One region of the Ciceribacter sp. RN22 genome, then DNA from elsewhere that is predicted to be linked to it. Evidence: predicted binding sites of a transcription regulator. Region 1 holds the regulator's gene; the other holds the start of a gene.
What was found. Region 1 encodes LexA, which represses DNA repair genes until DNA is damaged. Its sites were predicted from a motif close to TGTTCNNNNTGTGTTCNG; they were not measured.

Region 1 (7,722 bases):
TTCCCGCTGCCCGCCGGTCGAACCGCCCTGCCCGCCGGGCTGCTGCACCGAGTGGGTGGCGTCGAACACCACGGGCGCGCCCATCGCCGCCATGATCGGCAGCGAGCGAAAATCCGAGACCAGGGTATTGTATCCGAAGGAAGCGCCACGCTCGCACAAAAGCACGTTCGGATTGCCGCTTTCGGTGATCTTGGCGAGCACGTTCTTCATGTCCCATGGGGCGAGGAACTGGCCTTTCTTGACGTTGATGACCCGACCGGTCTTCGCGGCAGCGACCAGAAGATCGGTCTGGCGGCAGAGGAAGGCCGGGATCTGCAGAACGTCGACGACAGGGGCGACGATCGCGCATTGCTCCTCGGTGTGGATGTCGGTCAGCACCGGAAAGCCGAATTCCTTCTTGAGATCGACGAAGACTTCCATCGCCTTTTCGAGGCCGATGCCCCGCTTGCCGGACAAGGACGTGCGGTTGGCCTTGTCGAAGGACGACTTGTAGACGAGCCCGATGCCGAGCTTGTCACAGATCTCCTTGGTCGCACCGGCCATCATGAAGGCATGATCGCGGCTTTCCATCTGGCAAGGACCGGCGATCAGCGAGAAGCGCTTGGAATTGGAGAAGACGACCTTGGCGGCACCTTCGCCGACGACGACTTCGGAATTGGTCGGATTGCTCATCAAACTTCCTCGAATACGAAATGCGCGCCCTGCCCCGCTTCACGCGGCACGATCAGGCGACCATCCTTGCGTGCATGGCGAACGCCATTAGCAGCCAGCAAGCGTTCTGTCACGCCGATATCGACTGTCCGAAAGACGATCGCCGCCCCCATGAGCCCACGCCCGGCATTCGGGGCGTCGAGCCCGAAATAGCCGGTGAGACCGGCAGGTGTCAGCACCTCGATCTTCGCGTTTGCCGAAGGGACGACGAGACCGAAGGAATGCGCCTCGATCTCTCGCTGGTGGAAGACGGTTTCCAGCACCTCCTGGAAGTCGGAGGGGTTTTCCTCCGTCAGCACGACCGCCGAGACGCCCGTCACGCCATTGTCGTGGCGTTCGAGCGCCGCACGATCCGCCGGCAGTGGATTGACCCGTTCGCAGGAGAAGAGGAGAAAATCGGGCGCGCGCAGGTCCGCGGCGAAGGCAAGCCTGAACGAGGCCGTCGCCTCGGTGCCATCCGGCAACCTCAAGGGCCGCGAAAAGTGCAGGATTTCGCCCGCGGAGAGGCCGTGCTCGGTATAGATCGCATGGTCCGCGGCCGCATCCGTCGAGGCAACCGCTATTCCCGACAGTCCCTCGCCGTCCGACATGCGGAAGCGGAAGGCGCGGTCGCGGGCGACGAAGACGTTGCCTTTGCGGGCGGCCTCTTCGCACGCCTCCCGGCTCGCCACGGCGAGTGGCTCCAGATAGGTCTTGTCGGAGAAAAAGACGCAGGCGTTCTCGGTGCCGAAGGGATGCAGCGCATCGGCGGCGACCGTGAAGCCGAGCACGCCGAGCCGCTCGCGCGCAGCCTTCAGCCCGTGCACGGGCAAGACGATGTGATCGACGCCACGCGGCGCCTCGATGGCAGTGGACATTCCGCTCCCTCCTTGTCGGTCACGTTTGATGTGCGCGATTTGCCTTCCCTTTGCAAGGCGAACCAGCCCCCGCCCGGCAGCAGCCCGGAACGGGTGGATGCACGGGAAAAATGCGCCGGAGCTCCAATTGCTTACCAATATTTAAGTACTTGCGGAACACATATGGAACAGATAGTGTATGTTCTGGATTTGTTTCATACGACGGGGCTCTGGATCATGCTGACGCGCAAGCAACAGGAACTGCTTCTCTTCATTCACGAGCGGATGAAGGAATCGGGCGTGCCGCCGTCGTTCGACGAAATGAAGGACGCGCTCGACCTCGCCTCGAAATCCGGCATCCACCGCCTCATCACGGCGCTCGAGGAGCGTGGCTTCATTCGGCGTCTGCCGAACCGGGCCCGGGCGCTGGAGGTGATCAAGCTGCCGGAAGCCTATTCCTCCAGCCTGCAGCCGCGGCGGGGTTTCTCGCCGAGCGTGATCGAGGGAAGCCTCGGCAAGGGACAGCCGGCGCCTGCCGCCAAGCCGCCTGCAGAGGAGCGCTCGAGTTCCGTCGCCGTCCCCGTCATGGGCCGCATCGCGGCCGGCGTGCCGATCTCGGCGATCCAGCACAACACCCACGAAATCACCATTCCGGCAGAGATGCTCGGTTCAGGCGAGCACTATGCGCTCGAGGTCAAGGGTGATTCGATGATCGAGGCCGGCATTCTCGACGGCGACACGGTCATCATCCGCAACGCCAGCAACGCAACGCCCGGCGACATCGTCGTGGCACTCGTGGATGACGAAGAGGCGACGCTGAAGCGCTTCCGCCGCCGGGGCGATTCGATCGCGCTCGAGGCTGCGAACCCGGCATACGAAACCCGCATCTTCGGCCCCGATCGTGTCAAGATCCAGGGCAAGCTCGTCGGTCTCATCCGCCGCTATCACTGACCTGTGCCATGGGAGCGCGCTTCGCGGGCTGTTCGTCGGCGAAGCTGCCGGTTCGCCAATCGTAAAGGCGATGCCGCTGCCACGGCCTGTCGAGAGTGGTGAACGCCGTGCGCTGGCGGATGTCCCGATCGTCGTAATTTCCAAGATAGAACTCGGTTGCGCCCATGCGCCGTAGCGCTTCGGCATCGATCATCCTCGCGCCGGAGCGGCAGACGCCGAAGGGTGGACGACGCGGCGTAATCACGAGGTCGGCGACGTCACATGCGACGCCGAGAAGTGCCTGATCCTCGACCGTCGCGACGCGCCATCCTTTCTCAAGCCGTGCGATACACCAGGACTTTCCGGTGCAGCGGAAGCGGCCGGGGATCGCCGCTTCGAACTGCCGCCGCATCGTCTCGCGAACGGTCCGGATCTGTCCTGCGGAAAACCGGTCCGTTCCGGTCGCCCGGACTTCGGTGACAGGATCGTCTGCGCTGCGGAGCGGGCCGAGATGATCGGGACGCGCAAGCGCGTGCTGCCATTGGGAGAAGAGGAAGTCCGCCGGCTTGCTGCGGTTGGTCGCAATCGTCCTGCCGTCGACAGCGGGCAGCCCCGCCAGCCGTCCGTCCTCCGAGACGATGAGGTCGGCGGTGTCTTCCGCCGGCAGGAGGATCGCAAGCCCGATCACCGCGGCAAGCACTGCCGCACCGATCCAGCGCAGCCGCGTATGCAGCAGGGTGAGCAGCAGGAGCCCCGTGGAGGCGAGCGGCAGAAACCAGTCCCCGAACCGGCCGAAGGATGTCCCCTCGCTCCAGCTCGCAACCGTGGTCGCGATCACGATGACGATCTCGAGGCCCTCGCCAGCGAGAATTAGAAAGGGCGTATCGAGGCCGAACGGCATGAGCAGCATTGCCGCAAGCGCCGCCGGCATCACCACCACGGAGATGATCGGCATTGCCGCGAGATTCGCGACGAGACCGTAAGGTGCCAGTCGATGGAAATGGGCGACGGCGAAGATCGCCGTCGCCAGTCCGCCGATCAGCGACGTCACGAAGGTGCCCGCCGCGAAATTCCACAGGAAGGAAAGGATCTTCCGACCGGGGAAGTCCGGCGCGTAGCGCGATTGCCGCGCTGCACCCCGTCGCCAGCCATCGTAGCCGGCAATCAGTCCTGCGGTGGCGGCAAACGACATCTGGAAGCTCGCACCGAGCACCTGTGACGGCCAAACGGCGACAATGACGATCGCCGCCAGTGCGAGGTTGCGCAGGCTGATCGCCGGGCGGTCGAACAGGACGGCAACCAGCATGATCGCCGTCATCAGAAAAGCGCGGATAGCGGAGACCTGCGAGCCGGAGATCATCAGGTAGAGGAAGGTAGCGGCCAGCGCGGCCATGGCAGCGATCTTCTTGATCGGCCAGGACTGGGCGATTGCCGGCGAGAGGCTGAGCAGCTTGCGCAGGCCGACAAAGAAAATGCCAGCGGCAAGTGCCATGTGGAGGCCGGAAATCGCTGTGATGTGCGCCAGTCCCGAAAGGCGCAGCGCCTCCGTCGTCGCCGCCGACATCGATCGCCGGTCGCCGGTGAGGATCGCGGCGGCAAAGCCGCCGGCGTCGCCCGGAACTGTTCTCCTGATTCGCTGCGTGATGTCGTCGCGGACGACAAGAAGCGTCTGCTCGGCCGCCTCCCACCATGCGCGGGCTCCGGTCGCCGGCGCCCCCTCCGCACGCGTCGGCGCTCCAAGAAAGTAGCCTACTGCGCCGATGCCACCAAAGTAGCTGGCGAACGAAAAGTCATCGAGACCGGGCAAGGCAGGGCCGGAAGGCGGCGACAGCCGCGCTCTGCCATGCAGCCTCTCACCGAGCGCAAACGGCTCGTGGCGGGCGCGGGTCATGAGCACGACCTCTTCCGGTGCTCGCCTGATCGCAGGCTCCGCCGTCGCTTCGACGCGCACCAGATAGCGCCAGTCGCCGCCCGCACCCGCCTCCCGCCGGAGCACCCGTCCCGTCACCTGCGTCGTGACCGGTGTGTCGAGAATGACCGTCTGCAGCCTGCGGACCTCGGCATCGGCAAGCAGCATTCCGGCGGCACAGAGCGCCAGCGCCGACCATGTCCGATATGCAGCAGGTCTGCCGAAGCGCGACAGCACCGCGAAGACGGTGGAGACCGCCAACAAAAGCATGGGTGCTGCAATCGGCAAGGTCAGAGGTAAGGCAAACCAGATGACAGCGCCCACCCCGAGCGCGACGGGCACGAAGAGGAAGATATGCCCGAACGCCTCCTCGCGACCGATCGCCGCGCGGCCCGACGACGAGATGGCCGTGGCTGCACGGAAAATGCGCGCAACGACGCTCTCCCGACCCGTCGCCTGTCGGACGACGAGTGCTCCAGCCGAGCGCGGTTCCGCGATAACCACCGCGTCGAGGGAGATGGCAACAGCGATCGCCGGCCCTTCCCCTGCCCCGGTCCCGGCGCGGTCTTCCGCGATCTTTTCCAAGACGGCTCCAGCCCCGATCGGACACCGGATGACGGCACCCCGGTACCGACATCGCAATGCGACAGTAGCAATCAAAGCGAGCGGACGAAAGTCGAAAACGCCCTCTGATGGCACAACAATGAGCCGCGGAAATCACGATATGTTGCTGGCATTTCGCATCGCACAATTTGCCCTTTGGCTAGCTTGGCATTAACGTCTGGATCATATAGCTAACTCGGGACGCTTAACCTGCGACGCCTTTTCGAAGGCGCCGGACCGCCAATTTCGGAGGATTAGCATGACGGAAAAAAGCGCAGCACTGGCACTTGGCGACAAGAAGGTCGACCTTCCGGTGAAGGAAGGAACCATCGGGCCGAGTGTCATCGACATCGGGGCCCTCTACAAGCACACCGGCTCCTTCACCTACGATCCGGGCTTCACCTCGACTGCGTCCTGCGAATCCAAGATCACCTATATCGACGGCGATGCCGGCGTCCTGCTGCACCGCGGCTATCCGATCGAACAGCTCGCCGAGAAAGGTGACTTCCTGGAAGTCTGCTATCTGCTTCTCTACGGCGAGTTGCCGACCGCGGCCCAGAAGAAGGACTTCGACTACCGCGTCACGCACCACACCATGGTGCACGAACAGATGAGCAAGTTCTTCTCCGGCTATCGCCGCGACGCCCATCCGATGGCGGTCATGGTCGGTACCGTCGGCGCACTTTCGGCCTTCTATCACGACTCGACGGACATCACCGATCCGCACCAGCGCATGGTCGCGTCGCTGCGCATGATTGCCAAGATGCCGACGATCGCCGCCATGGCCTACAAGTACCACGTCGGGCAGCCCTTCGTTTACCCGAAGAACAACCTCGACTACGCGGCAAACTTCCTGCACATGTGCTTCGCAGTACCCTGCGACGACTACAAGGTCGACCCGGTGCTCGCCCGCGCCATGGACCGGATCTTCATCCTGCATGCCGATCACGAGCAGAACGCCTCGACGTCGACCGTCCGTCTCGCCGGCTCGTCGGGCGCCAACCCGTTCGCCTGCATCGCAGCCGGCATCGCCTGCCTCTGGGGTCCGGCCCACGGCGGCGCCAACGAAGCAGCCCTCAACATGCTGCAGGAAATCGGCTCCGTCGATCGCATTCCGGAATTCATCGCCCGTGCCAAGGACAAGAACGACCCGTTCCGCCTGATGGGCTTCGGTCATCGCGTCTACAAGAACTATGATCCGCGCGCGAAGATCATGCAGAAGACCATGTACGAGGTCCTCGAAGCGACCGGTCACGGCGACGACCCGCTGATGAAGGTCGCACTCGAACTCGAGAAGATCGCCCTCAACGACGACTACTTCATCGAGAAGAAGCTCTATCCGAACGTCGACTTCTACTCCGGCATCACGCTGCGTGCGCTCGGCTTCCCCACCACCATGTTCACCGTTCTCTTCGCGCTTGCCCGCACCGTCGGCTGGATCGCCCAGTGGAACGAGATGATCGAGGATCCGCAGCAGCGTATCGGTCGTCCACGCCAGCTCTACACCGGCGCACCGAGGCGCGACTACGTTCCGGTTTCGCAACGCTGAGAACGCAGTCAAGGCAGTAACACAGGGCCCGGCAGACCAAGGTCTTCCGGGCCTTTTCTTATTGCGCTTTGCTGTCGTCGTTGCCGCGCTTCATCGACTCCTGCCGGCGCAACAGCCACTTGTCGACTTCACTCACCGCGAGAAGCGGTGCTGTGGCGACGAGCAGCAACAGCCACTGCTCCAGCGAAATCGGCGCGATTTCCAGGAGGTCGTTGACGCCCGGCACATACATGGCGCCGATGTGCAGCGCCTGCGAACCCAGGACCCCGAGCAGCAGGAACGGGTTCGAGAAATGCGACTGCCGGAAGACCGAACGGCGCTCAGAGCGGCTGTTGATACACTGGACGTTTTCGAAGAGTACGAAGAGCAACAGCAGGAGGTTGCTCGCGGCAAAATGCGACAAACCGGACGTCGTCGCCCAGTAGAAAAGTGCGAAGCCGCCGCCGCCCATGACCAGGGTCGCCAGAACGATGCGTCGAAGCATCAGCCGGTCGAAGATCGGTTCTCCCGGCCGCCGCACCGGCGAACGCAACTCGTCGCCTTCCGCGGGCTCGGTCACCAGCGCCACGTCCTGCACGCCGTTGGTGACGAGATTGAGCCAAAGCAGTTGCACGGCCGTCATCGGCATCGGCGCGCCGAGCACCATGGCAAGCAGGAAGAGCAGGACCTCGGCGGCACCCGTCGAGATCTGCATGAAGATCACCTTGCGGATGTTGTTGTAGGCGACACGCCCTTCCCGTATGCCGGCGACGATCGAGGCGAAATTGTCGTCAGTGAGGATGATGTCGGCGCTCTCCTTGGCAACCTCGGTTCCGCCGTGCCCCATCGCCACGCCGACATGGGCGTGCCTGAGCGCCGGCGCGTCGTTGACGCCGTCGCCGGTCACGGCAACATAGTGGCCGTTGCGGGCGAGAGAGCGGATGATCGCGAGCTTCTGGTCCGGTTTCACGCGCGCGAAGATGCGTCCGTGCCGGGTGATCCCGTCGAGCACGCTCTCGCCTGCGGCGACGGCGTCGGCGATCTCGTCGCCTGTCACCACGTCCGCCTCCTCGAACCGCATGCCCGCCTGGCGGGCGATCACGCTCGCCGTCGTCGGGTCGTCACCGGTGATGACGGCGACCCCGATACCGGCCTGGCGGCAGGCGTCGAGCGCGGCCGGCACTTCCGGGCGGATCGGATCCTGC
Region 2 (7,722 bases), 520 kb from region 1:
GCGTTGCCGAGGCCGGCGATCATCACCGTCTCGAAGACGCCGAGGCCGGCGGGAACGTGGCTCAGAACCCCGAGCGCGACGGCTGTCGCGTAGATCGCGAAGAAGGCCGGCCAGCCGATATGTGTCTCCGGCAGCAGGACGTAAAGGGCCGAAGCCGAACCCGCGAGATCGAAGGCGGTGACGAGAAATTGCCGGGACGAGGTGCGCGTGTCAGGCAGGCGGAGCGTCACGCCGGCGATAGTGATCTCGCGTCCGTTTCTGCTGAGGAAGACGAGAACGGCCAGCACCACGACGACGGCCACGGCACCGAAGCGAAGCGCCGGACCATTCAGGCCGACGATATCGGCGACCCGCGGCGCGACGACCAGCAGCGCGAGCGCGCTCACAGCGGCGAGCCCGAAGCCGAAGGAGAGCGTTACAAACGCGATGACGCGGGCGATTTCGCCTGGCTGGAGCCCCATCCGCGAATAGGCGCGATAGCGGATCGCGCCGCCGCTCAAGGGGCCGAAGCCTGCGGTATTGCCGACGGCGTAGGCGATAAAGGCAGTTGTCACGACCGACGGCAGCGGCAGTTTGCGTCCGATGTAGTCGATGGCGTTGGCGTCGTACAAGGCGAGCGCGCCGTAGCTGAGCGCGGTGAAGAACGCTGCCCAGAGAAGCGACCACCAGGAGGTATCCCCGAGGGCGGCGAGGACGTCGTCATAGCGCACCTCCGCGGTCAGGCGGTGGATCGCGAAGATCATCATCGTGAACACGGCGACGACGGCGACGGCCGTCAGATAGCCGCGATAGCGGGAAAGGAGCCGGCTAGCACCGGATTGCGTTTCACTGTCGGGCAGCATGCCTTTATCCATTGCGGAAGGTCTGGCGGGTTTCGCATGATTCGATGACAGGCCCGTGCCAATGATCGGACGCGGACCGGGCAGGGGACTTTCGCGTGCAGCCGGGTTGGCGGAGGTCGGCCGGCATCATCTCTCGTCGATCCTTGTCCAGGCTGACGCAGCCCCGGGGGCGGGGACGCGCTTGGTTCAGGTCTTTTTCAGACAACGGGAATGCGAAGGAATAGTGGCAAGCGGCCGGACGGTCACGGGATTGTATCCGGCGGCAGGTCGCGAGGGGACTTACACCCGCTCGACGAAGCCGTCCAGCACGCGCTTCTGGCCGGCGCGGTCGAAATCGATCGTAAGCTTGTTGCCCTCGATCGCAGAGACGTTGCCGTTGCCGAACTTGACGTGGAAGACGCGGTCGCCGAGCTTGAATTTCGATGGCTCCGAACTGGTGGATTTCGCCACCAGTTCGCCCTCGATCGTCCTGCCGCGCGGGCCGCTCTCGCCGTAGCCGATGCGTTCCACCGCATGGCCGGAGCGGGTACCCCAGTTGTCGCGGGTGGCGTCTGACTTGTTCTGCTGGGCGCGTTTCCATCCGGGCGTCGAATAGGAGTTGGCGAAGGGATCTGCGCGATCGAAGCGGGACTGGCCGTAGCCGCCGCGTCCGTAGCCGCCGTAGGACGTTTCGGCTTCGGCGACCTCGACATGGCTCTGCGGCAGTTCATCGAGGAAGCGCGAGGGCATGGTTGACTGCCAGAGGCCGTGAATGCGGCGGTTGGAGACGAACCAGATGTGGCAACGGCGCTTGGCGCGGGTGATGCCGACATAGGCGAGGCGGCGTTCTTCCTCGAGGCCCGAGCGTCCGCCTTCGTCGAGGGCGCGCTGGTGGGGGAAGAGGCCTTCCTCCCAGCCGGGCAGGAAGACGGTGTCGAATTCGAGCCCCTTGGCGGAATGGAGCGTCATGATCGAGACGGCGTCCATGTCCTCGTTCTGCTCGGTATCCATGACCAGCGAGACGTGTTCGAGGAAGCCGCGCATCGATTCGAAGGCTTCCATCGAGCGGACGAGTTCCTTGAGGTTTTCGAGCCGGCCCGGCGCTTCCGCCGACTTGTCGTTCTTCCACATGTCGGTATAGCCGGACTCGTCGAGAATCTGCTCGGCCAACTCGGTATGCGGAGTCGTTTCAAGGCGTTCCGACCAGCGGCGGAAGTATTGAATCACGTCGGAGAGCGCCTTGCGCGCCTTCGGTTTCAGCTCGTCGGTCTCGACCATCTCGGCGGCTGCGGCGAGCATCGGAATGTCGCGCGCGCGGGCATAGTCGTGCAGCGCCCGGACCGTGGTGTCGCCCAGGCCCCGCTTCGGGGTGTTGACGATGCGCTCGAAGGCGAGATCGTCGGCCGGCTGGCAGACGAGGCGGAAATAGGCCATGGCGTCGCGGATTTCGAGGCGCTCGTAGAAGCGCGGTCCGCCGACGACGCGGTAGTTGAGGCCGAGGGTCACGAAACGGTCCTCGAACTCGCGCATCTGGAAGGAGGCGCGCACGAGGATCGCCATGCCGTTGAGGGCGTGCTTCTTGCCGTCGGCGTCACCACGCTGCAGCCGTTCGATTTCCTCGCCGACGGCGCGGGCCTCCTCCTCGGAATCCCATGCGGCGTGGACGATCACCTTCTCGTCCTCGGGCTCGGTGCGGTCAGTGAACAGCGTCTTGCCGAGGCGACCCTCGTTATGGGCGATCAGGTGGCCGGCGGCGCCGAGAATGTGCTCGGTGGAACGGTAGTTGCGTTCGAGCTTGATGACCTTGGCGCCGGGAAAATCCTTCTCGAAGCGCAGGATGTTGTCCACCTCCGCCCCGCGCCAGCCGTAGATCGACTGATCGTCGTCACCGACGCAGCAGATATTGACGGAGGAATTGATCTCCCCCCTTGAGGGGGAGATGTCGGCGGAGCCGACAGAGGGGGGTGTTCTGGCGCCGGCATTGGAGGGGGTACCCCCCTCTGCCCTGCCGGGCATCTCCCCCTCAAGGGGGGAGATCGGCCTGCGGGCCGACCTCTGTGCAAGCAATCTCAGCCACATGTACTGGGCGGTGTTGGTGTCCTGGTACTCGTCGACGAGGATGTACTTGAAGCGCTGATGGTAGTCGCGCAGAACGTCCGGATTGGCCCTGAACATGCGGATCGGATGCAGCAGGAGATCGCCGAAATCGCAGGCATTCAGAGTCTTCAGCCGGTTCTGGTAGGCCGCGTAGAGCTCCCGTCCCTTGCCGTTTGCGAAGGCGCGGGCGTCGCCCTCCGGGATCTGGGCCGGATCGAGACCCTTGTTCTTCCAGGTGTCGATCATCGCCGCGAACTGGCGGGCCGGCCACCGCTTGTCGTCGAGCCCTTCGGCCTGGATCAGCTGCTTGATCAGGCGGATGACGTCGTCCGTGTCGAGGATGGTGAAATCGGACTTGAGCCCCACCAGCTCGGCATGGCGGCGAAGGATCTTCACGCCGATCGAGTGGAAGGTGCCGAGCCAGGGCATGCCCTCGACGGCGCCGCCGACCAGCATGCCGATGCGCTCCTTCATCTCGCGGGCGGCCTTGTTGGTGAAGGTCACGGCGAGGATTTGCGAGGGAAAGGCCCGTCCTGTCGCAAGGATGTGGGCGATGCGCGTGGTCAGCACGCGGGTCTTGCCGGTGCCGGCGCCGGCGAGGACGAGCACCGGACCTTCGGTCGTTTCCACGGCTTCGCGCTGTTCGGGATTGAGGCCGGACAGATAGTCCGGGGTGCGGGCCTGATCGCGGGCGGCCATGGCACGGGCGGCAATTCCGCCTGTCGCCGGTCCTGCCGGCTTGCGCGGCGGCGGCTCTTCGTCGAAGAAGGGAATGTCGTCGTAACCGTTACTCATGGCGCCCAATGTAGTGATTCGGACCGGAAAGGCGAGTCAAGACGTTCTGGTTTCATTCCTGCTCGGGCCGGTTCCCGGCTCTTCTACAGGAAATATCGGGTGACCGCGGCCGGTCCGCATCCGTCTCGGGTGGCCGATGACAATTTGGTAATGTTGGCCGGCAGGCCTTGCCGAGAGTCGACCCCGCGGAAATATTGGCGCATATGTCGACCGAATTTGGACGCCTTCGACCGCCCGCACATCCGCCGCGGTCCGGCAGTCCTTGCCGGAGCTTTTGAATGCCCCTCTGGAAACAGGTGATCGTCATTTTCGCGGTGGTTGCCGCCTTCGTCGTCGGCTGGGCAAGGTTCGTGCCGGGAGCCGGAGACCTGCTGCTGCGGATTGGGGCGCCCGCCGGGCTGGTTGCGGTCCTGGCGCCGGCCGGCGAGACTGCGGGACCGGATGCCAAGGGTGGTGAAGGCAACCGTCGGGGCGGCAACGGCGCGCCCGTGGTCGTCGTGCAACCCGTCAGCCTCGGCACCGTCAACGACCGGCTCTCGGCGATAGGCACCGGTGACGCCGTGCAGTCCGTCGCGGTCACGCCGCAGGTCGACGGCACGCTCGCCAAGGTGGCGATCGTTTCGGGACAGAAGGTGACGAGAGGCGATCTTCTCGCCCAGCTCGACAACGACGAGCAGACGATCGCGCGCGATCAGGCGCGGGTGGCGCTGAAGAGCGCGACCGAGAAGGCGAACCTCTACGCCAATCTGAAATCCACGGTGTCGCGCATCGACGCCTTCGATGCGCAGATCGCCGTCGAGGCGGCGAAGCTTGCACTCGACACCGCCGAACTCAACCTGAAGCGGCGCGACATCGTCGCCCCGATCGACGGCATTGCCGGCATCATCACCATCAATCCGGGGGACAACGTCACCACGGGAACGGTGATCGCCACCCTCGACGACCGTTCCGAAATCCTCGTCGACTTCTGGGTGCCTGAGCGCTTCGCGCCCATCCTCAAGGTCGGGCAGGCGGTCGAGGCGACCGCCGTCGCACGTCCCGGGCAGCTCTATCGCGGGACGGTCGAGGCGATCGACAACCGCATCGACGAGGCGAGCCGTACGCTGCACGTGCGCGCCCGCATCGCCAACGCGAATGACGACCTGAGGGCCGGCATGTCGTTTACCGTCACCATGGCGTTTGCCGGGGAGAACTATCCCTCCGTGGATCCGCTCGCCGTGCAATGGGACGGCGAAGGCGCGTTCGTCTGGCGCGTCGGAAGCGAGAGCAAGGCGGAGAAGGTGCGCGTCCGGATCGTCCAGCGCAATCCCGACGCCGTGCTGGTCGACGCGGAGCTTCGATCCGGCGACAGGGTCGTGACGGAAGGCATCCAGCGGGTGCGCCAGGGCGGGACGGTCCGGCCGGCCGGAGAGGAGACCGGCGTTCCGGTCGCAAGTCAATGAACGGGCCGTTTTCCGATTTCCCCGGCGGCGGCAGCGCGGGCTTCACTGCCCTCTTCGTCAGACGGCCGATCCTCGCACTGGTCTTCAACGCACTGATCGTAGTTGCCGGGCTTGCGGCCTTCTACGGCATCGAGGTTCGCGAGCTCCCCGACGTCGACCAGCCGGTGATCACCGTGCGCACGACTTTCTCCGGCGCCTCGCCCGAGACGATCGACCAGGAGGTGACGACGGTCATCGAGGGGGCGGTCGCGCGCGTGTCGGGGCTGAAGAGCATGTCCTCGACCTCGCAGTTCGGGCAGAGCCGCGTCACGCTGGAATTTTCCGACAGCACCGATCTCAACGTCGCGTCGACGGACGTGCGCGACGCGATCTCTCGGGTTTCGAACGACCTGCCGGACGATGCCGACGAGCCGCGCATCGTCAAGGCGGACTCCGACTCGCAGCCGATCATGCGGCTCGCCGTAACCTCGGACCGGATGAGCCTCGATGATCTCACGCTGCTGGTCGACAATCAGATTTCCGACCGTCTCGCGACGGTGGACGGTGTCGCCGACATCGAAATCTACGGCGATCAGGAGAAGATCTTCCGCATCGACGTCGACCAGGCGGCGCTGGCAAGCCGCGGGCTCACCATCGCATCGCTGACATCCGCGCTCTCCAACCTCGCCTTCGACGTGCCGGCGGGCTCGCTCACCAGCCCGACGCAGGACATCGTCGTGCGCGCGACCGCCGACCTCAGGACACCCGAGGATTTCGGCAACCTCATCGTGCAGAACCGGGTCCGGCTGAGAGACGTGGCCACGGTAACCTTTGGCGCTGACACCGGAACGACGAGCCTGCGCTCGAACGGCCGCGCCGGCATCGGTCTCGGGATCATCCGGCAGGCGCAGTCGAACACGCTCAGCATCTCGAAGGGTGTGGCGGCGGCGGTCGCCGAGCTTTCGAAGACACTTCCCGAAGGCACCACATTGCGCATTACCAGCGACGACGCCGTCTTCATCCGCGGCTCGATCGAGGAAGTGGTGCGCTCGCTGGTGCTTGCCGCCGTGATCGTCGTCGCGATCATCTATCTCTTCCTGCGCGACGCGCGCGCGACGATCATTCCCGCCGTCACGATGCCGGTCGCGCTGATCGGTACGGTGGCCGCTATCTATCTCGCCGGCTTTTCGATCAACATCCTGACGCTGCTTGCCGTCGTGCTTGCGACCGGCATGGTCGTGGACGACGCGATCGTCGTGCTGGAAAACATCGTGCGAAGGCGCGGGCAGGGGCTCGGTCCGCGGGCCGCTGCCGTTCTCGGCACGCGGGAAGTGTTCTTCGCCGTCATCGCGACGACGGCGACGCTCGCCGCCGTCTTCGTGCCGCTCTCCTTCCTGCCGGGCCAGGTGGGCGGGCTTTTCCGCGAATTCGGTTTCGTGCTCGCCTTCTCCGTCACCCTTTCCTCGCTGGTCGCGCTCACGCTCTGCCCCATGCTCGCCTCGCGACTGCTGAAGCCGCACGAACACCGGGAAGGTGGCGATCCGCTCGGTCGCTTCGGCGACGCCTTTTCGCGCTTCTATCGCAAGACGCTTCACGCGTGCCTCGGTGCGCCGATGCTCGTCTTCGTCGTCGCGGCCCTGTTTTCGCTCGCCGCACTCGCCGCCTTCTCGCTGATCACCAGCGAACTCACGCCGCGGGAAGACCGCTCGGCGCTGATGCTGAGGGTGACGGCGCCGCAGGGGGTCAGCCTCGACTTCATGCGCGACCAGATGCAGCGGATCGAGGAGAATCTCGAACCGCTCCGCAAGAGCGGCGAAGTTGCCAACCTCTTTTCCATTTCGGGTTTCGGCAGCAGCAAGAACAGCGGCTTCATGGTGCTGACGCTCGCCCCGTGGGAGGAGCGCAGCCGCAGCCAGGACGAGATCGCCGCAGACGTCAACGCCGCCGCAGCACGGGTGCCGGCGGTCAGGGCCTTCGCCATGCAGCCGAACAGCCTCAGGATCCGCGGCGGCGGCAGCGGCCTGCAGTTCGCGCTCGTCGGCGCAGACCACCAGACCCTGACGAGTGCTGCGACCCGGCTCGTTGCGGCGATGGAGGAAAGCGGCCATTTCGACGGTCCGCGGCTCACCAACGACATAAGTCAGGCGCAGCTCTCCGTCACCGTCGACCGCGAACGGGCCGCCGAACTCGGCATCGACTTCACGGGGCTGTCGCAAGCCCTGCAATCGCTCCTCGACGGTCGTTCGATCGGCGACGTCTTCGTCGACGGCGAGGCCTATCCGGTGAAGCTTGCCTCCACCACCCGGCCGATCGACGATCCGACCGATCTCGAGAACGTCTTCCTGAGAACCGCCGACGGCAAGACCGTACCGATGTCGGTGATCGCCTCGCTGCGGGAAAAGGCGGTGGCGCCGTCGCTGACCCGCGAGCAGCAGCTCGCGTCGGTCGCGATCACGGCCGGGTTGCCGGCGGGGCTTTCGCTCGGCGATGCGCTCAACGAGACGCAGACGATCGCCGCGCCGCTGCTGCCGCCCGGCGTGCGCATCATGCCTCTCGCCGAAGCGAAGACGCTGACCGAGAACTCGAAG

Region 2: the regulator LexA is predicted to act here: its motif matches at 3,756-3,773, upstream of NHF53_RS11420 (ATP-dependent helicase).

What each region holds. Positions count from the first base shown of each region.
Region 1 is NZ_JAMXLD010000001.1:1,801,077-1,808,798, reverse strand. Features, by position in the region: gene kdsA (3-deoxy-8-phosphooctulonate synthase) at 1-672, opposite strand, end outside; gene NHF53_RS08995 (VOC family protein) at 672-1,568, opposite strand; gene lexA (transcriptional repressor LexA) at 1,785-2,498, shown strand; gene NHF53_RS08985 (ComEC/Rec2 family competence protein) at 2,479-4,971, opposite strand; gene gltA (citrate synthase) at 5,249-6,538, shown strand; gene NHF53_RS08975 (HAD-IC family P-type ATPase) at 6,597-7,722, opposite strand, start outside.
Region 2 is NZ_JAMXLD010000001.1:2,325,825-2,333,546, reverse strand. Features, by position in the region: gene mprF (bifunctional lysylphosphatidylglycerol flippase/synthetase MprF) at 1-842, opposite strand, end outside; gene NHF53_RS11420 (ATP-dependent helicase) at 1,122-3,713, opposite strand; gene NHF53_RS11415 (efflux RND transporter periplasmic adaptor subunit) at 3,992-5,155, shown strand; gene NHF53_RS11410 (efflux RND transporter permease subunit) at 5,152-7,722, shown strand, end outside.